DNA from 3 places in the Pseudoalteromonas sp. SR44-8 genome. Region 1 is predicted to be linked to each of the others. Evidence: predicted binding sites of a transcription regulator. Region 1 holds the regulator's gene; each other region holds the start of a gene.

Region 1 (6,666 bases):
AGCAAAGGTATCTTCTTCATCATCAAGACCGGCTAGGCTTAATAAGCTATGCTCGGCGTCTTCACGGATAACGTCAACGATATCATCGATGGTGATACGGCCAAGTAGATGGTCATTATCATCAACCACTGGGGCTGATATCCAGTTATGACGTTCAAACAGTTGTGCTACATCGGTTTCATCCATCGAAATGAGGATAGATTCACAATCTTCATCCATTAAGTCGCGAATGATTTTATCTGGCGAGTTAGTCAACAAGGTCGTTAACGACATGGCACCTATAAAGCAGTTATGTTTATCAACAACATAAAGATCATCGGTACCTTCTGGTAGCTCACCACGTAAACGTAAGTAGCGCAGTACTACGTCGATAGTGACATCAGGGCGGATGGTCACTGTATCTGTGTTCATCAGCGCGCCAGCAGAGCGCTCTTGATAAGAGAGTGCTTGAGTTGCACGTTCTCGATCTTGGCTATCCATGGCACTAACAACGTCTTTGTAGACGGTATCAGGTAGGCTACGTAGTACTTCCCCTAGATCATCGTGACTCATGTCCTCAGTTGCCGCAGCGATGTGCTTCGGCTCCATTTGGGCAATGATCCCTAAACGAACATCTTCTGATAGTTCTTCAAGTACGTCACCTTGTACATCTGGATCAACCAGTTGCCATAATAAGGTACGAATCTTATGCGGGGATGACTCGAGTAATAATGCGGTGTCACACGGAGCTGTTTTTGCCAACATACGCCTTACTTGAACAAATTGACCACTGTTAAGTGACTTGGTCACTTGTTTTAGTTGTTGTAGTGGGTAATCTTGTTCAAAAGCTTCTGGCATTGGCGTCCTTAAAAAATTAATACACTTGATAGGTAGGGTAACTGTTGTCGATAATTAACGCGCTTGGTCTGTTTAATTAACGACTTTATTCAGTTTAACGCAATTTAGTGGTACTGACTACGAGCTATTCTTGTTCGTTAAAGCGTTGTGCGATCAACTCACCAATTGCTGCAAGAGCAGGTTCAGCGTCCGGGCCTTCACATACAACTTTAACTTCTTTGCCTTGGCTACTTTCTAATAGCATTAAGCCCAGTACGCTGTCGCCTGCGGCTTGTTTGTCATCTTGATGAAGTGTGATGCTGGCATCAAACTGCACAGCTAATTGCGCTAATACGCTGGCTGCGCGAGCATGTAAACCGAGTTTGTTTTTTATTAAAAATGTATCTTCTAAGCGCATCAACATTCCTTACTGTAAACGTGAGTTGTTATTCTTGTTCACGATGGCGAATTTTCACATTACTGTGGCTCATCGAGAAGCTTTCACCTATAGTTTGCGCTAGATAAACTGAGCGATGTTGACCACCGGTGCAACCAATAGCAATTGTTAAGTAACTGCGGTTATTACGTTCTAAGTGCGGTAACCAAGTTTGTACAAAGGTTTGGATCTGCCAAGTGAATTTTTGCACGATACTGTGACTGGCTAAATAATCTTTTACTGGTTGATCCAGGCCTGTGAGCGGTTTTAACTCAGGCTCCCAGTGTGGATTAGGTAAAAAACGTGCATCAAATACATAATCGGCTTCTTTTGGAATACCATGCTTAAAACCAAATGATTCAAAGGTGATGATTAGTTTTTTATCTTTTTTCCCTAAAATCTTTTCACGGATTGACTCAGCAAGCTGGTGGACACTGAGATCTGTGGTATCAAGCATGAAATCAGCACGAGTAGTTAATACATCAAGCAACACTTTTTCTTGCTTGATGGCTAAATCCAGTGGCAAAGAATCCAAAGATAATGGGTGTAAGCGGCGGGTTTCAGAAAAGCGTTTGATCAGAGTTTGATCATCACTGTCTAAATAAAATAGCGTCGGATTTGCAAAACCAGGCAAGTATTCAAGAATGTCGTTAAATTCTTCCTGCTCTTTCGGTAAATTACGAACATCGATACTGACGGCAATTTTGTCGTAATTATCAGAGACACTGCGTACTAATGACGGTAATAAGTTAACTGGAATATTATCTACACAATAATAGCCAAGATCTTCTACTACACGTAAAGCAACAGATTTACCTGAGCCAGAACGCCCACTGATGATGATTAACTCCATGTAAATTCTCCTTCATTTAATACCAATTTTATTAAAAACATGCTCATTCTTGCTTGTTAAATAACCCACTAACTTTGTTTAAAATTATTTATATAGAACAACTATATCTCATAATTTCCACCTTGTTCTAGAGCTATTTTCCTGTTGCAATAATTACTCTCTAATTCAATACAATACAATTGGTATGACTACGATTGAGCTGCAATTACATGATACAAATCTTGGTCTGTTTTTGCGCTACGTAGTTGTTTACAAAAATCTTTGTTATTGAGTTTATCAGCAATTGTGGCTAACGTCTTCAAATGAAGTTGGCTGTCACCATCTGGTACGATGAGGGCTACAAATATATCAACTGGGCGATTATCAATCGCATCAAAATCAACCGGTGATTCACTCACTAAAATTATTGCTAGCGGGTTTTCAACACCACTCATACGGCCATGAGGGATAGCAATACCACGACCAATACCGGTACTACCTAGTTTTTCTCTCGATAGTAGTGCGTTGAGGATTTCTTGTTGTGATAGCTGAGGGAGTTGTTCATGAGCCAATTGGCTTATAAATTCAATGATCCGTTTTTTGCTATTAAAAAGGACCGCAGCTTTACTGCAGTCCTGACAAATAAGTGAGCTTAATTTCATAGTGTTAGTGTCGAGCGTGCTTCTCTTTGTGTTTAATTACTTGACGATCAAGTTTATCGATTAGTCCGTCAATAGCTGCATACATGTCTTGGTGCTCAGTCGAGGCAAATAATTCAGCGCCACTGACATGTAATGTGGCCTCTGCTTTTTGGCTTAGTTTTTCTACATCAAGAATAACATGGACATTGTTGATATGATCAAAATGCCTTTCAAGCTTGGCAAACTTATTGTTTACATAGTCTCTTAATGAATCAGTAATTTCTACGTGACGACCAGTTAAATTTAGTTGCATAAGCATTTTCCTCTTGTGATTTTACGCCTTAAATCAAACTTTTACGTTGATTTGACGGTGGAATAGCCAGCGACTCGCGGTATTTTGCAATAGTCCGTCTAGCTACTTTGATACCTTGCTCTGCCAATATATCTGCAATCTTACTATCACTCAATGGTTTCGCTGAGTTTTCTGCACTGATCAATTTTCTGATCAATGCTCGAATAGCTGTCGAAGAGCATTCGCCGCCGTTCTCAGTGCTTACATGACTTGAGAAAAAATACTTTAACTCAAAAATACCACGGGGGGTATGCATGTACTTTTGTGTCGTTACGCGAGAGATTGTTGATTCGTGCATCTCAACCATTTCAGCAACGTCGTTTAGTACCATAGGTCGCATTGCTTCAGGGCCATGCTCAAAGAATCCCTGCTGTTGTTTTACAATGCAGTTAGTTACTTTGAGTAACGTCTCGTTACGACTTTCTAGGCTTTTAATAAACCATTTAGCTTCTTGCAAATGCGAGCGTATAAATTGGCTGTCAGTGCTTGATTTTACTGAGCGTGACATTGCCGCATATTGGCTGTTCACTCTAATTTTTGGCATGCTGTCTGGATTAAGTTCAACCACCCAGCGACCTTTAATTTTTTTCACCGAGACATCAGGTATAACATACTCTGACTCTTCGCGTACTATAGTATCCGCAGGCTTTGGGTTAAGGCTGTGGATCAGTGTCATTACTTCTTTCAGCTCATCTTCTTTAAGCTTAGTCTTTTTCATCAAAGTGCGATAGTCACGACTAGCTAATAAATCGATATGATCAGTTAAAATCATTTTAGTCTCGCTAATCCAAGGAGTTGCAGGATCAAATTGATTTAATTGAATACATAAACATTCTTGTAGGCTGCGCGCAGCAATACCAACAGGGTCAAATAACTGAATGCGTTTTAACACTGCTTGCACTTCGTCTAGTTCGATTTCTTCTTCGTTATTACCTTGATTTAAGCTCTCTGCGATGTCTTCGCAGCTCAAGGTTAAAATACCTGAATCGTCAACAGCTTCAACAATCGCAATGGCAATAGCTTCATCGGTTGGACTAAAAGGTGTGAGCTGTAATTGCCACATCAGATATTCGTGCAGGGTTTCAGTTGAAGCACCTTGATAAATTGACTCATCTTCAGGCATTGGGCCGGATGACGTATTTGGCGCAGCACTCATGTATTCGTCCCAGGTGACGTCCATAGCCATTTCGTCACTTAAAGTCTCTTTACTTAATGCTTCGCTACTTTCTTGTTCATATTCGCTGGGCTTGTTGTCTGCTGATGCACTAACGGTTAAGTCATCGTTATCTTGTTTTTGTTCGTTTTTACCAGCCGTGTCGTCTGAATATTCATGCTCTTCTAGCTCTAACAATGGATTGCTGTCGAGTGCTTCTTGAATTTCTTGCTGGAGATCCAATGTACTGAGTTGCAATAAGCGAATTGCTTGTTGCAGCTGTGGTGTCATTGTAAGTTGCTGGCCCATGCGCAGCTGGAGTGATTGCCTCATGTATCTCTAACAATCCTTTTATTGTTATCATCGTTAAGTCTAGCAGATACTTAGCCGAGCGTGGCTTTATAGCCTAAATTGCTCGCCCAGGTAAACATCGCGGACTGTTTGGTCGGCAAGTACATGCTCAGGGGTACCTGATGCAATTAACTCCCCATGAGAAACTATGTAGGCTTTTTCACAAACATCAAGGGTTTCTCGTACATTGTGGTCGGTAATAAGTACGCCAATACCACGGTTTTTAAGGTGTTCAATAATCTTCTTTATATCTAACACTGAAATAGGATCAACGCCAGCAAAAGGCTCATCAAGTAAGATAAATTTTGGATTTGCGGCTAAAGCGCGTGCAATTTCAACTCGACGACGTTCACCACCAGATAATGCCATACCTTGGCTGTCGCGAATATGTTGAATGCTAAACTCATCAAGTAAGCTGTCTAGTGCTTCTTCTCTGGCTTGTTTATTCAGCTCTTTACGAGTTTCTAAAATAGCCATCAGGTTTTGATAAACAGTTAACTTACGAAAGATGGATGATTCTTGTGGTAAGTAGCCAATCCCTAACCGTGCGCGACTGTGCATTGGCAGTAAAGTGATGTCATTATCATCAATACTTATTTTACCTTTGTCGCTAGGTACTAAACCCACAATCATATAAAAAGTGGTGGTTTTACCTGCGCCATTAGGACCCAGTAAGCCAACAATGCTGCCTGCGCTAACTTCTAAACCCACGCTTTTTACAACTTGGCGACCTTTATAGCTTTTTGCTAAAAATTCAGCTTTTAATATACTCATGGCTGCCCTTTAGGTTTGTCTTTTTTACTGTCAACAGGTACCAAAATAGTGTGTACGCGATCGTTTGAGCTTGCGCCTTTTTCAGCACTGATCAGCTGTTGGTCCATATCATAGGTAATGCTTTTGGCATTAATTTTTTGACCTGCTTGAGTGACTTGTGCATTACCAATTAACGTTAAATAGCGCTTGGCGACATCGTAACGGACTTCATCAGCACTGGCGCTCATTATTGTGCCATCAGTTTGTTTTTCTTCAAAGTAAGCAGGGTTACCAGTTGCAACAAGCAATTGTTTGTTATTGCCTAAATCTTCGCGCTTATGGACTTCAAGTCGATCCGCTTTGATACGGCGGTTACCATGAATGATTTCGACATTTTTTTCAAAAATACCGATATTATCTTTCAGTTGGGCAAGCTGCTTTTCAGCACTGATAGAGACTTGATCCGCAGGTGGTGCCGTATTTTCAGCAAAGCTTGCAAAGGCAATGAATAAGCTTGGTATCACAAGCAAGTGAGCAAATTTATTGGTCATAATATATGGTTCGCGTATGGTTAATTAGTTCTACCACTTCGGCTTTTAAGTCGGCATGGAGGCCGCGCCCAGTGATCTTTAAATTTGGTCCGATTAATTCAACTGGTTGTTCTGAACTCATGGTTTGTAGTTCAATATCAACCTGAATATTATCTGCGTTTATATGTTCAATCATGGCATTATTGGTCAGGTTTTTAGCAACCACATTACCTTCTAAAATTAATTGATGATTTTCATATAGGGTGGCTTCATCGGCATTAATTTGCCACGTTTGCTGTTGATTATAGAGTGTAAAAATAGGTTGTTCAAAGTAAGTAAACCCTAACTGTTGGTAAAGTTCCATTTTTGCAGCTGTTACTTTGTGGCTAATTTTACCTTGTTCATCAAACGCGGTTTGTTTTAATGCCACCGCAGTATAATCAGGTTTTGCTATTATATCTTCTTGGTTTTGTTTTATGGCAGTGCTTTGATAAAAATACGGATACCACAGCCATACCATACAGCCGACAAATAATACGCATAATATTAAACGCGCACTATTCATGAGCTTGTGCCTTCGCTGGTTAATGATTTACCATTTTCGAGCATTAATAAATCAGTGAGTTCACGCACAGCTCCAAAACCACCAGGGAGCATGGTTGTATAATGTGAAACTCGCTTGATCAAAGGGTGAGCATCATTTACTGCCACCGCAAAACCAACTAATTCCATTACCGGCAAGTCAGGTCCGTCATCGCCTATGTAAGCGATTTGTTCATCGCTTAACTGCAATTTATCTTTG
Region 2 (6,666 bases), on a different contig from region 1:
GCGGTAATTCTTAAGTATTACTTGCAATTAGCTAAGCGTCTATTTTTTGGCATGGTTGTCAAAAAACTGCCGCTTAGTGCTTGCATCCCTGTCAAACTCGCTTACAATTTAAATTATTAATAGCTTGTAGTAACTGTGGTTCGCTAAATAATGATCTTGATCTTAGATAATAATAATAATCGTGCGATTGGTTTACATGCTGCGCTTACCTTTATTGGTGAGGCAGTGCAACTGCTTGATGATGCAAGCCTTGAACAAGAATGTGAAAAATACCAAAAGCAGTCATGTATGGTGATCCTCGGCGCATTACAAAGTTTAGATCATGAGAGCGTGATCAAGCGCCATCCAACAATACCATTTCTATTAATTGGTGAAACCCTTAAATCACTGTTGAGCATTGCCAATGTAGTTGGCCTTATCTGTGAACCTTTTAACCATGATGTAACGACTCAATTACTGCATGATTGCCAACAGTATCAACGGATGTTACCAAATGAGCATAAACACGCAAAACCGCACAAAACCTTTGATGGCTTAGTTGGTGAAACTGAAGCGGTTAAAGATGTACGCTTTTTAATTGAACAAGTTGCTAAAACGGACGCTAATGTATTAATTTTAGGCGAATCAGGTACTGGTAAAGAAGTGGTTGCTCGTAATGTTCATTTACTATCAAAACGTAATACAGGGCCATTTGTACCCGTTAACTGTGGGGCGATACCTGCGGAGCTGTTAGAAAGTGAATTGTTTGGTCATGAAAAAGGCGCGTTCACTGGTGCTATTTCAGCGCGTAAAGGCCGCTTTGAACTTGCCCAAGGTGGGACGCTTTTTTTAGATGAAATTGGCGATATGCCGCTGCAAATGCAAGTAAAGTTATTACGAGTGTTACAAGAGCGCAGCTATGAGCGGGTTGGTGGTACAAAACCAATTCAAGCGGATGTGCGGGTGATTGCTGCAACACACCGTGATCTTGAAAAAATGATAGAGCAAGGAAGTTTCCGCGAAGATTTATATTATCGACTCAATGTTTTTCCTATCGAAAACCCATCACTTGCAGAACGTGCTGATGATATTCCATTATTATTAAAAGAGCTAATGCGCCGTATTAATGAGCAAAGTGGTACTACCGCTAAATTTACCGAGCGCGCAATTGATAGTTTAAAAGAGCATACATGGCCGGGTAATATTCGCGAGTTAGCTAACTTAGTTGAGCGTATGGTGATCATGCTGCCAGATAAAGTGGTTGATATTCCAGACCTACCAGCAAAATATCGTTATATTGAAGTTGATGCTTATGAACCACAATATCCCGAAGAGCTTATGGAGCGTGATGCTTTCAATGATATTTTCAGTACTGGTTTTAGTGATTACGACGATGAGCCAGAAGTTGAAGCAATTCAGCCATCAGCAGACCTTTTACCCGACGAAGGGATTGAGCTAAAAGATTATTTAGCTGAGCTGGAAATTAGCCTGATCACTCAGGCCTTAGAGCGTTATGATTATGTCGTAGCGCGTGCTGCGGAGATCTTGGGTGTACGCCGCACAACCTTAGTTGAAAAAATGAAAAAATATAACCTATCACGAGATTAACAGCTAAGAGCAGCTTTTAGGTGTCAGGTAGCAGGTTTTAGGCAGAAATTAACCAAGTACGATGGTAATTACACCTTTAGAATGGGCTTCGTCATTACCCATAGGCGTTAAGCTTGCTGACGCGCTCACCATCTTTAATTCGGGGGGGGGGGCTGTAGTGAATAAATCACTAAAAACTTTTTGCACAAAGAGAAAACAATGAGGGTAAATGAGAAGAAAAAATGCCACGGGCTTCGAGCAATGAGCTTCGAATACCCTAAAATCTGATACTTTTTTTTACCTCATAAGCGCAGCGCACTCTTAACCTCTTTGTGAATACATTTTAATTGCGCGGGATAAACCCGCGCCTACAAGATTAATTGCGCAAAGAGAAGATTTTCTAGCACCTAGCACCTTTCACCTAGTATTTTTCAATAATCTCTGCTTTTCTAAAACAATCATTACTATGATCATTCACCATACCACAGGCCTGCATATGGGCGTACACTGTGGTTGGACCTAAAAACTTAAATCCCCGTTTTTTTAAATCTTTTGCAAATGCAGTTGAGGCCTCTGTAATTGCAGGGTAGTCACTAAGTTTATCTAACTCATTCACTAACGGCTTACCACCTACAAACTGCCATTGATAGTTACTGAAGCTGCCAAATTCTTGCTGAATTTCAATAAAACGTTTGGCGTTATTTATAGTTGCTACAATTTTTAAACGATTACGTATAATTGTTTCATCAAGCATTAATCGTTCAACATCGTGCTCGTTCATTTGTGCGACTTTTTCTACATCAAAATCCAAAAATGCACGACGATAGCCATCACGTTTCTTTAAAATCGTATACCAACTTAATCCTGCTTGTGCTGATTCCAGAGTAATAAACTCAAAAAGTGTTTGGTCATCATATACTGGGATCCCCCATTCATCATCGTGATAGGCAACATAGTCATCTTTACTGGTATCGAGCCAAGAGCAGCGACATAAATTTGTTGAATTCATAGTGTCTCCTTGCTTTGCTTATTTTAGTTTGTCATTTTTTTGTCGCGTTATTTATACGCTAAGCAAATGAAATTAATCAATATAATTGTTGGTACAATTTGTGCATTTAGCTAGTTAGATCCTGTAAACGAGAATGCATTATGGCCTTAGCTAATGTCTTAAAACCACAATTTATCACAGCGACCCAGTATAACCCATGCTTACTGCAAGAAGAGTACATTGGTGAGTTAAGTGAATTACGCCAGCAAGCCAGTTGGTTAAGTCATTTAGTAGATACAATGCCTGCGGGTGTTGTGGTGCTTGATGGTCGCGGTTTGATCGCTAAAGCTAATCAAATCGCAACAGACATGTTAGGGGAACCACTCGAAGGTGAAAAGTGGTTCAGTGTGATCCAGCGCTCGTTTCGGCCCCAACAAGATGATGGCCATGAAGTATCGCTAAAAGATGGACGCTTAATTAAGTTAGAAATAACGGCATTAGCGCCAGAGCCAGGGCAATTAATCTTAATGACTGACTTAACCGAAACGCGTCGTCTACAAACACGCGTTGCACATATGCAGCGTTTAAGTGCATTGGGTAAAATGGTGGCATCTTTGGCACATCAAGTGCGAACACCACTGTCTGCTGCGATTTTGTATGCCGCTAATTTAGGTTCAAAGCGGTTACCCGAAAGCTCTCGAGGCAATTTTCATACTAAGTTAATGTCGCGTTTAAAAGATCTCGAAACCCAAGTAAACGATATGTTGTTGTTCGCAAAAAGTGGCGATCAGCAAGTTGTTGAACATGTTTCCATGCAGCAATTATTAACTGAAGTGAAAACTGGCGCTGATGCTATGGTCGCACTTAATAATAGTGAACTTCAGGTCAGTTTACCTGAGCCTGATATCGAGATAATGGGCAATAAAACTGCGCTTGCCAGTGCCATTCAAAACCTTATTCACAATAGTATTCAAGTCATTGGCAGTAATGCACTCGTTCAATTAAGTGCGCAGCGGGATGCGAGTGACCCCGAGCTAGTGTGTATTACTGTAAGTGATAATGGCCCTGGGGTCGATTTAAGCTTACTTGATAAATTATTTGAACCATTTTTTACTACGCGAAGCCAAGGCACAGGTTTAGGCTTAGCGGTGGTTAGTTCAGTCGCAAATGCACACCAAGGACGAGTTGAAGTAACGAACAATGCTCAAGGCGGAGCCTGCTTTAGTTTACTGTTACCTATTTGTACAAAGTCAACATCGGCGGAGGCAATATGAACAACACGATTTTAGTGGTTGAAGATGATGCAGGGCTTCGTGAAGCCTTGATTGATACGCTTGAAATGTCTGGAATAGATTGCGTTGCGGCTGACAGTGCCGAGCAAGCTATGGTGCTACTTAAAAAAGACAGCTTTTCGCTGGTCGTGAGCGATGTGCAAATGGGCGCGATGAGTGGTCTTGATTTACTGCGCAGCATTAATCTTAATTACCCTGATCTACCGGTTTTAATGATGACAGCGTATGCGACTATTGATGATGCTGTTGAGGCTATGCGGTTAGGGGCAATTGACTATATGGCCAAACCGTTTGCGCCCGAAGTGCTACTTAATATGGTAAGCCGCTATCTACCTGAGCCAGAAAAAGAAACAGATGGCCCGATTGTCGCTGATCCGAGTAGTATTCAGCTATTAGAACTTGCAAGTCGGGTTGCTAAATCGGATGCCAGTGTGATGGTGCTTGGTCCTAGTGGCTCAGGTAAAGAAGTACTCGCACGCTTTATCCATGATAAATCAGATCGCGCAGAGCAGCCATTCGTCGCAATAAACTGTGCTGCGATCCCTGAAAATATGCTCGAAGCTACATTATTTGGCTACGAGAAAGGCGCGTTTACTGGTGCGATTCAAGCTTGTCCGGGTAAATTTGAGCAAGCACAAGGTGGCACAATTTTACTTGATGAAATCACTGAGATGGATTTAGGCCTACAGGCTAAGTTACTACGCGTATTACAAGAACGCGAAGTTGAACGTTTAGGTGGTCGCAAAACTATTAAGCTGGATGTGCGTATTTTGGCTACCAGTAACCGTGATTTAAAAGAGGCTGTGGCTAAGCACCAGTTTAGAGAAGATTTATATTATCGATTAAATGTATTTCCGTTGATGTGGCGTCCACTTTGTCAACGTCCAGGCGATATTGTCGTGTTGGCAAAGCATTTAATTGAACGTCATCTCAATAAAAGCAAAGAGCCTATCGCTGTACTTAGCGAACCGGCAGAGAAAAAATTATTAGCTCATACTTGGCCAGGTAATGTGCGTGAACTGGATAATGTGATCCAGCGTGCGCTGATATTACGCCACGGTGATATGATTGACGAAAGTGCTATTTTTATTGAAAATTTAACCCAGACTCCTCTAACTGCGGCTTTATCAGCAAGTTTAGTGCCGGCTAATTCAGCACCAGAAAGCACTACTTCGGCGGTTACAAGTTCACCAACTAATGATGCTTATTATGATCTGCAAGCGCCAGCAATAAAAGCCACAGCACAACGCAATCAGCTGCGTGAAGAATTACCAAGCTTGGATTCGGGAAGTTACAAAGATGAACTTAAAGATAAAGAGCATAGAATTATTTTAGAAACCCTAAATCGTTGTCAAGGCAAGCGTAAAGATGTAGCTGAAACATTAGGGATCAGCCCACGAACATTACGTTATAAATTGGCTCAAATGCGTGATTTGGGGATCACCTTACCTGCTTAAGCCTCTATAATTTTTGTTTTCCTTCACTATTTAATTTACGCTCAGCCTTGCTGGGCGTAAACTTGTCAAAACTCTGACAACTAAAATAAATCTTAAGATGATGATATTTATGGTTTTATTAGTTGGCATGCTTTGTGCTTTATTAAGTTATTAGTAAACTGCATCGTCAGAGACAATTATGAAAATTCAAAACAGCGCATTATTTCAAGAAATGCAATCTATGGCTCTCGAAGCTGGTCGTAGTAATCAAGTAAACAAATTACCGACGCAGGCGCAGCCTACTTCGAGCGCCCAATTTGGCGATTTGTTAAGTGATGCACTCAATACAGTGAATGGCCTTCAAGCTGATGCGAAACAAAAAGTCGTAGCGGTTGAAATGGGCGATCGAAATGTGTCATTAGCGGATGCAATGATCGCATCACAAAAATCGTCAGTTGCCTTTGAAGCTACGGTGCAAGTTCGTAACAAACTTGTAGAAGCCTATAAAGAAATCATGAACATGCCTGTTTAACTAGGTAGTGGAGAATTATTGTGGCGCAATCTAATCAATCAACAGATCTTGCTTTGGCCGGCGGCGGTATCGACCAAACTGATAATGACGATCAACAAGAACAAAAGTCAGGCTATTTAAGTGCATTAAACGGCGTTGATGTATTGCGTCAGGTTACTCTAATTATTGCATTAGCGATTTGTTTAGCGATTGCTATTTTTGTGATTATTTGGGCACGTCAACCAGATATGCGTCCACTTGGAAAAATGCCAACGGAAGAGCTAATTCAAACGCTCGACTTTTTAGATGCACAAAAAATTGACTATCAACTTGATGGCAATGTGGTTTCTGTTCCTGAAAATGAATATCAAAATATTAAATTGTTAATGACCCGCGAAGGTATTGAGCAAGCGCCGAACTCGGGTACTGATATTATCATGCAAGATATGGGTTTTGGTGTTAGTCAGCGTTTAGAGCGTGAACGTTTAAAGCATGGTCGTGAACAACAACTAGCGCGTACGATTGAGGAACTACAAAATGTCACGCGTGCTAAAGTATTATTGGCAATACCGAAAGAAAATGTTTTTGCTCGCCGTGAGAAAAAACCATCCGCAACAGTGGTATTAACTTTAAAACGTGGTCGTATGCTCGGTAGTGAAGAAGTGGACGCCATTGTTGATATTATTGGTTCAGCAGTGCAAGGTTTAGAGCCGTCACGAGTAACTGTAACAGACCAAAATGGCCGATTACTTAATTCAGGATCGCAAAGTGCGTTAGCTGCTCGCTCACGCAAAGAATACGATATTGAACGTAAACGTGAACAAGAATATCTAGATAAAATAGATGGTATCTTAATGCCAGTTATTGGTATGG
Region 3 (6,666 bases), on a different contig from region 1:
ACAGAAACAAGCTTTTTTAGTTTATTTGCGCTAAAATCTCGCCCCACTTTTGCATTTCAAGTGATTAAGGTTTGAAGTTATATTTCTTACATTAAAAGCGCTGCTTTTATTTAAGTCGTATTCATAAACTATACTTGAATGATCAACTCACACTGGGAATTCTAATTATGTCAGATAAGTGCTACATCACAGCGCAACAATTGCTTGAAGATTCATTTCGCGTTGCGGCGCAAGTATACCAAGATGGTTTTCGTCCTGATTTTATTATTGGTATTTGGCGTGGTGGTGCCCCAATTGGGATTGCAGTGCAAGAGTATTATGATTATAAGGGCATAGAGACAGATCATATCGCGGTACGAACTTCATCATATTACGGTATTAATAAGCAGTCGAAAGAAATTAAAGTACATGGCTTACACTACATTATTGAAAATGCTAACGCAGGTGACTCGTTATTGATTGTTGATGATGTATTTGATTCAGGGCGTAGTATTTTTGCACTGAAAGAAAAACTTTCGGAATTGATGCGTTTAAACTTACCTAAAGATATCCGCATTGCATGCCCGTATTACAAACCAAAAAATTCTAAAGTTGATATGAAACCTGACTACTACATTCATGAATCAGAAGAGTGGTTAGTATTCCCGCATGAACTATCGGGTTTAACACCTGATGAGATCATCGCTGGTAAAACAGATTTAGTAAAAATACACGATATTTTATTAGCAAAATAAATCTATCGAGTAAAAATAAAAAAGGCCTTAATTAGGGTCTGTTGACCATTGTGGATTGAAATTTGTTCAATCTAGGGGCGATTTAATCGCGGCGCGAGATTTGTAACCTAGTGGGCTAAGTAAAAATCGAGCAAAGCTTCCGCGTCCTGCTCACGCCCCTTACTTACATCCATGTAAGTAACAAAGAGTTAATCGCCCCTAGGCCTTTTTATCTTTTATAATCAGAAGATATTGCAGTAATGCTAAATTACTTAAATTAGCAACTATAGCTGCGAAAAACTATCCACGTAATCGCTAAGTTTATCTAAATCAACCGCTTTGAGTCCATCATTTGAGCGTGCAACTAAACCTCTTTCTACCAGTTCCGATACTACGCGGCGATAGGCTCGCTCTGTGGTGGCAAAACGCTCAGCTTCAGCATTTACCGTTGGGTATGCGCGCAGCAGGGTTGGGTTATTATTTTCGGCACGTAATAAACAGTCTTTGGCGATATTGTAACCCAATGGCAACAATAGTTTATCTAAATTAATTTTTTGGTTTTCTTGAAACTTAGCGGCAATAGTTTGTGCTGTGTATAAACTCAGCTCTGGCTTTTCAAGTAACAGGGCACGCCAGTGCTTTAGTTCTATTAGGTTGTAGCTAACGTCACTGAAGCAGGTAACTGTATAAATGCAGGGGTTATTGTTTAGCGCTTCAATTTCACCAATTAAGGTGTTGTTGCAATCAAGTTGGCCCAGCAGTAAGCGGCGGCCATTACCGACATCATAACTAAACGATACGGTGCCGCTTCTGACTAACACTAATTTTGTAAGAGGTTGATCTTGGTGGATCAGTACTTCTTTTTTAGATTGTTGATAACGGCTGCCAGCAAAGGTTAGTAGCTGGTCGACGAGATAACTAGAAAAATGATATTGAAACATCAACAATGCCCTTCGGACAATTGTCCTATTTATTACATCTTAATGACGTTAGCATTAAGATTCTAAGAATTTACGCTAACTTACTAGCTTAGTTAACTCGGTTAATTAAGCTTAATACCTGATATCCCGTGTAATGATTATTAAAGTGTGCTTTTAGCAGCTTTGGGTTTTTAGTAAGTTAGCTTTTTTATACTATTGCTATATTGTGGAATAACTTTGCCTAAACTACAACATTTGCAATGCTAACCTAAAGTACCGGAGAGAACAAATGAGTTGGGAATATTTGGGGTATTTTGCCTCAGCTTTACTTATTGCCTCTTTAACTATGAGTGATGTGAGCAAACTTCGTTGGTTTAACCTTGCCGGTTGTATTGCTTTCACAGCCTACGGTATTGCGATTGCTGCATGGCCTGTGGCTATCACTAATGGTTTGCTAACCTTCGTAAATATTTATCATTTAATTAAGCTCAAACGTCAACAACAAAAACCGCAATAATAGCGTGGTTTATTGCGCCTTACTCTGGTTATCAATTTGCGCTTTTTGGTAGCGTAATTCACCGCCAATCCATGTTTGATTTACGACAATGGTAAAAATTTCTTGTACTGGCACTTTAAAATAGTCTTTGTCGATTAAAATAAAGTCAGCCCACTTTCCTTGCTCTAAACTACCTAATTTAAATTCTTGATGTGCGGCATACGCAGCACCTAACGTGAATGCTCTGAGTGCATCTTCTCTGCTCAGTGCTTCAGTGACTCGCCAGCCATTAGCGGGTAATTGATTGTGATCTTGGCGAGTAATTGCTGAATACAAACCGTCAAAGGGGTTGGCCAGTTCAACTGGATAATCTGAGCCTGCAGCTACTACTGAGCCTTGCTTTAAAAACGTTTGCCATGCATATGCACCTTGTAATTGTGTATCGCTAAGGCGCTGCTCTGCCATATGCATATCAGAAGTTGCATGCACCGGTTGCATTGATGGAATGATTTTAAGTGCTTTGAAGCGAGGAATATCTGCTGGATCAACTATCTGTGCGTGCTCTATACGGTTACGTAGTAAAATCCCGCCGGTTTTTTTAAATACATTTTGATAGGCATCTAACACAATATGATTTGCTTTATCACCGATGGCATGGGTATTGGCGCTAAAACCATGGTTAAAGCTCAATGTGTACAGCTGTTCTAATTTTTGTTGAGTTTCGAGCATTAAACCTTGGTGATTCTTTCTATCTGCATAATCGGCCAGTAGTGCGGCGCCACGGCTTCCTAACGCACCATCAGCATATATTTTTACACTACGAATAGACATGAAATCGTTAAGATCTTTATAGCGACCGGCTCTGAGCATATCTTCAAGGGACGGATCTGTTGCACTTAGCATTGCAACAATGCGCAGCGGTAAGGTGCCTTGTTCAGCTCTTTGCTTGTAAACTTGCCATGTTTGTTTATCAATCCCAGCATCGTGGGTTGAGGTTATACCTAAGCTGAGCAGATGTTGACCAGCTTGATTTAAGGCATTATTTACGTCTTGATCAGATGGCGTAGGAATATGTGCAGTAATTAAACTTTCGGCCTTATCGACAAAAATACCGCTAGGTTGACCTGCTTGGTTGCGAATAATTTCACCACCTGCTGGTGACTGTACTGTGGGTGTTAATTTGGCTAACTCCATCGCTTTGCTATTAACCCAAATCGCGTGGCTATCGACACGAGAAAGCACCACCGGAACATCTTTGACAACTTTATCTAAGTCAGCAGCAGTAGGAAATTGCTTATTAGGCCACAGTTCTTGATTCCAACCGCGGCCAATAATCCAGCCCCGGTTATTTTTAGCAAATACAGCAAGCTTTTTTTGTATTTCTGCAATCGACGTACTGCCACGTAAATCGAGTTGCGCTAAATTATTACCAAGTCCAATCACATGACCGTGGGCGTCAATTAAACCAGGTAATAAGGTTTGTTGCTCGGCATCAAATACTGCAGCATTAGGGAAACTCGCTTTTAGTTTATCGTCTCCTACTTTTACTACTTTGCCATCTTTAATAACCAGTGTAGAAAATTGCTGTAATTGGCCACTGTAAGTTGGAGTGTAACCATTAGCATTGTAGATCACCGTGGTATCAGCTAGCACAGGTAAAGATAAAGTGATTAAACAGGCGAGTAAGCATTTCATTGTTAGAATTCTTTTTCTGCTTTTGTTAGTTAAACAGTAACAGAGAATACTGAGTCTGCAAATTAAATATAATAAATTATTTATCGTTGTGCATTTCAACTATGCTGATGAATTAGCTATTCATTTATTTGCATATAGAGTAAATTCAGACAGTGATAATCTACCATCTTTATCGCGGTCATAGTTTTTAAAACGAGACCACAGGGCAGGATCTTTTGCTGACTCTGAACGCGTGATAAGACCGTCGTTATCGCGGTCTAAGTTTTTGAATTGTTCTGCTATATTATCAGTTGTTGCAAAACTGCAACAGCTACTGACAAATAACCAACTTAGTCCCAGTTGTGTACAAAATTTCATTGGGGAAACTCGTTAATCTAGGTTATTAGTTAAAAAACGCTTAAATTCAGATAGGGAAATTTTATTGTCTTGGTTTTTGTCCCAGCGTTGAAAGTTACTCAACAATTGTGGTTGTGGTTCAAGCTCATTATGCGTTAAATAGCCATCTTTATTGCTATCTAAATGATCAAAACGTTGTTTTACATCCAGTGCCATTGCGCTAAAACTGGTGGCTAGCGACACACTTAATATTATTAATATGCTTTTCATTATTTACATCCTACCAATAAAAAGAATAAAGCATTTGCCATAATTTAAATCCCAACATTAAATCCGTTTACACATTCCCTCCGGGATTATGGCAAATACTTTAAAGCCTTTTAAAATTTAAACTTTGCGAACTCTTGCTCAGATAATTGCTCGTCGTTATTATCATCAAGATCAGTAAACTGCTTTAATAGCGTGTTGTTTTGCTTGGCTTCAAGCAATGAAATTTGTCCGTCAGAGTCGGTATCTAATTGCGCAAACTTAACGTTTAATTGTGATGCTAAAACAGTGGCGCTAATGACTAAAAACATCAGTGAAAAAGCGGTGATAAGTTGTTTCATAGCAGTGTTTCCTCTGGGAAATTTATTGCAAAAATTGTTTAAACTCAGCAAATGAAATTTGACCATTTTGATCTTTGTCAATTTGCTCAAAACTTTCGTGTAATACCGCATCTTCAGATGCTTCTGCTTCACTCAATGTGCCATTACTGTCTTTATCAAGTTCTGCGAAGGTGGCCTCGACATCAATGGCAAAGCTGTTAAAGCTAAGCAGTAGGCTGATGCATAAGCACAGCGGTGTTAATATTTTCATATTATTTCCTTATAAACAGTCGTTGATACGGATATTACAAGAACGATGCCAATTGTTTTTATTGTATAAATATCAGTGGTTTAATTTTTTTTGCATGATAATAAGTGGGAAAAAATGACCGAGCAGTGTGTCTTTTTTGCAACAACTTTTAACGGGTATTGATTAAGTTTTTAAAAAACAGTTGGTTAAGTTGTTTCAATTTAGCATCAGTCGCTTTATATAGCGCTACACAGTTCGCCTTATTCATTATTTTTATTGATTCAGCTAGTGTATAAGTAACACCTTCCATAATCAGACTTTTAACTAAAGGAGTGGCGATAGTGGCCTCATTCGCTAAAAAGTACAGTGCATTACTTAGTTGGCGACCCAATTTAATAGGCCAGTTTTTGTTTAGTACTTTGTTATCGCTGCTGCCATTATCACTGGTAGTGATTGTATTTTTAAATGCGCTGAATAAACAGCTAGCAGTAACTCAACAAATCGTCAGTGAAAATTATCAAATTACCAAGTCATTTAATAATCTTAAGCAAGACCTCAATAGCTTAGAGCGCGCAACGCGACAAAACTGGGTGCTGAAAAGCGAATCACTCGATGAATTGATTGTTGATAAGTGGCAATCATCACTACAAAGCATTGATGAACTAACTTTTATAAGCTCTACGGGGGAGTATATTAAGCAATGGCAGCAACTCGCACAGGTATTGCAATTAGCGCATACTCAACTCGTTACTGAAGGACAACAAGATGCGCAATTGTTTATTCCTGTGAGTGAATTAATTGCGCGTCAAACGGTGTGGCTAAGAGATCAAAATGAGCTGCAAATAACTAAAAATCAGCAACAGTTAAAAGCTTTGCAAAGCTCATTTATCAATTGGTTAATAGCACTTATCCCATTAACTTTACTAGTAGGTGGTGGTTTTTTATGGCGTATAAGTGGTCGTTTAAAAGGATTAACGTCGGTTATTGATAAGCTTGGGCAAGGTCATTGGCAACAAAAAATAGCTGTACAAGGCTCTGCTGAGTTGGTTGAACTAGGAAATAAATTACAATGGGTGCAAGAGCAGTTGCATCAATTAGAGCAACAAAAAGATACTTTTTTACGCCATGTTACCCATGAATTGAAAACTCCATTAGCGTCAATGGTTGAGGGTACTGACTTACTCGCCGATGAAATCGTTGGGCCAATTAACAAAGAGCAGCAAGCGGTGTTGGCGTTAATTACCCAGAGCATGGTGCGTTTGCGCGCTATGATCGATAGTTTACTTAGTTACAATGCGATTCGCAGCAGCAAAGAAGACTTAAGTGAGCTGGAATTCTCGCAATTAATAACCAAGATAAACAGCCATTTTGAACATCGTTTAGTGGCGCGTAAGCAAAGCTTATGTTGGCATTGTGAGTTACCCGAGCAACCACTGGAAATTGCTGCAGAGCTTGTTGAAATGATCTTAATTCAGTTGATCTCTAATGGCTTAAAGTTTTCACCAGCAGGACAGGCGGTCAATATTGCTCTGTCATTAGCTGGTCGTACTTTGACTATGAGCGTTAGCGATCAAGGCACCGGTATTAAAGAGCAAGAGAAATCACATATATTCAGTGCCTTTTATCAAGGTAAGAATGCTAAAGATATAACCGCTCAAGGTAGTGGCTT

Evidence for each region. Region 1 encodes sigma-54, which starts transcription at its own class of promoters, with help from an activator protein. Its sites were predicted from a motif close to GTTGGCACGNNNNTNGNNT; they were not measured.
Region 2: a site for sigma-54 is predicted at 2,663-2,681, ahead of H5183_RS04050 (PAS domain-containing sensor histidine kinase). Genes of this name have one in related genera too.
Region 3: a site for sigma-54 is predicted at 5,053-5,071, ahead of H5183_RS12195 (EF-hand domain-containing protein). Genes of this name have one in related genera too.

Annotation. Positions count from the first base shown of each region.
Region 1 covers NZ_JACJDS010000044.1:22,362-29,027, forward strand. The annotation lists gene mgtE (magnesium transporter) at 1-837, opposite strand, end outside; gene H5183_RS18355 (HPr family phosphocarrier protein) at 962-1,234, opposite strand; gene rapZ (RNase adapter RapZ) at 1,263-2,105, opposite strand; gene ptsN (PTS IIA-like nitrogen regulatory protein PtsN) at 2,294-2,746, opposite strand; gene hpf (ribosome hibernation promoting factor) at 2,751-3,038, opposite strand; gene H5183_RS18375 (RNA polymerase factor sigma-54) at 3,067-4,563, opposite strand; gene lptB (LPS export ABC transporter ATP-binding protein) at 4,630-5,355, opposite strand; gene lptA (lipopolysaccharide transport periplasmic protein LptA) at 5,352-5,885, opposite strand; gene lptC (LPS export ABC transporter periplasmic protein LptC) at 5,875-6,429, opposite strand; gene kdsC (3-deoxy-manno-octulosonate-8-phosphatase KdsC) at 6,426-6,666, opposite strand, start outside.
Region 2 covers NZ_JACJDS010000006.1:36,882-43,547, forward strand. The annotation lists gene H5183_RS04040 (sigma-54 dependent transcriptional regulator) at 151-1,587, shown strand; gene H5183_RS04045 (DNA-3-methyladenine glycosylase I) at 1,988-2,575, opposite strand; gene H5183_RS04050 (PAS domain-containing sensor histidine kinase) at 2,716-3,828, shown strand; gene H5183_RS04055 (sigma-54 dependent transcriptional regulator) at 3,825-5,303, shown strand; gene fliE (flagellar hook-basal body complex protein FliE) at 5,482-5,814, shown strand; gene fliF (flagellar basal-body MS-ring/collar protein FliF) at 5,835-6,666, shown strand, end outside.
Region 3 covers NZ_JACJDS010000021.1:61,698-68,363, reverse strand. The annotation lists gene H5183_RS12230 (phosphoribosyltransferase) at 168-734, shown strand; gene H5183_RS12225 (Crp/Fnr family transcriptional regulator) at 998-1,654, opposite strand; gene H5183_RS12220 (YgjV family protein) at 1,923-2,150, shown strand; gene H5183_RS12215 (amidohydrolase) at 2,160-3,824, opposite strand; gene H5183_RS12210 (EF-hand domain-containing protein) at 3,945-4,181, opposite strand; gene H5183_RS12205 (EF-hand domain-containing protein) at 4,194-4,430, opposite strand; gene H5183_RS12200 (hypothetical protein) at 4,541-4,768, opposite strand; gene H5183_RS12195 (EF-hand domain-containing protein) at 4,791-5,018, opposite strand; gene H5183_RS12190 (HAMP domain-containing sensor histidine kinase) at 5,336-6,666, shown strand, end outside.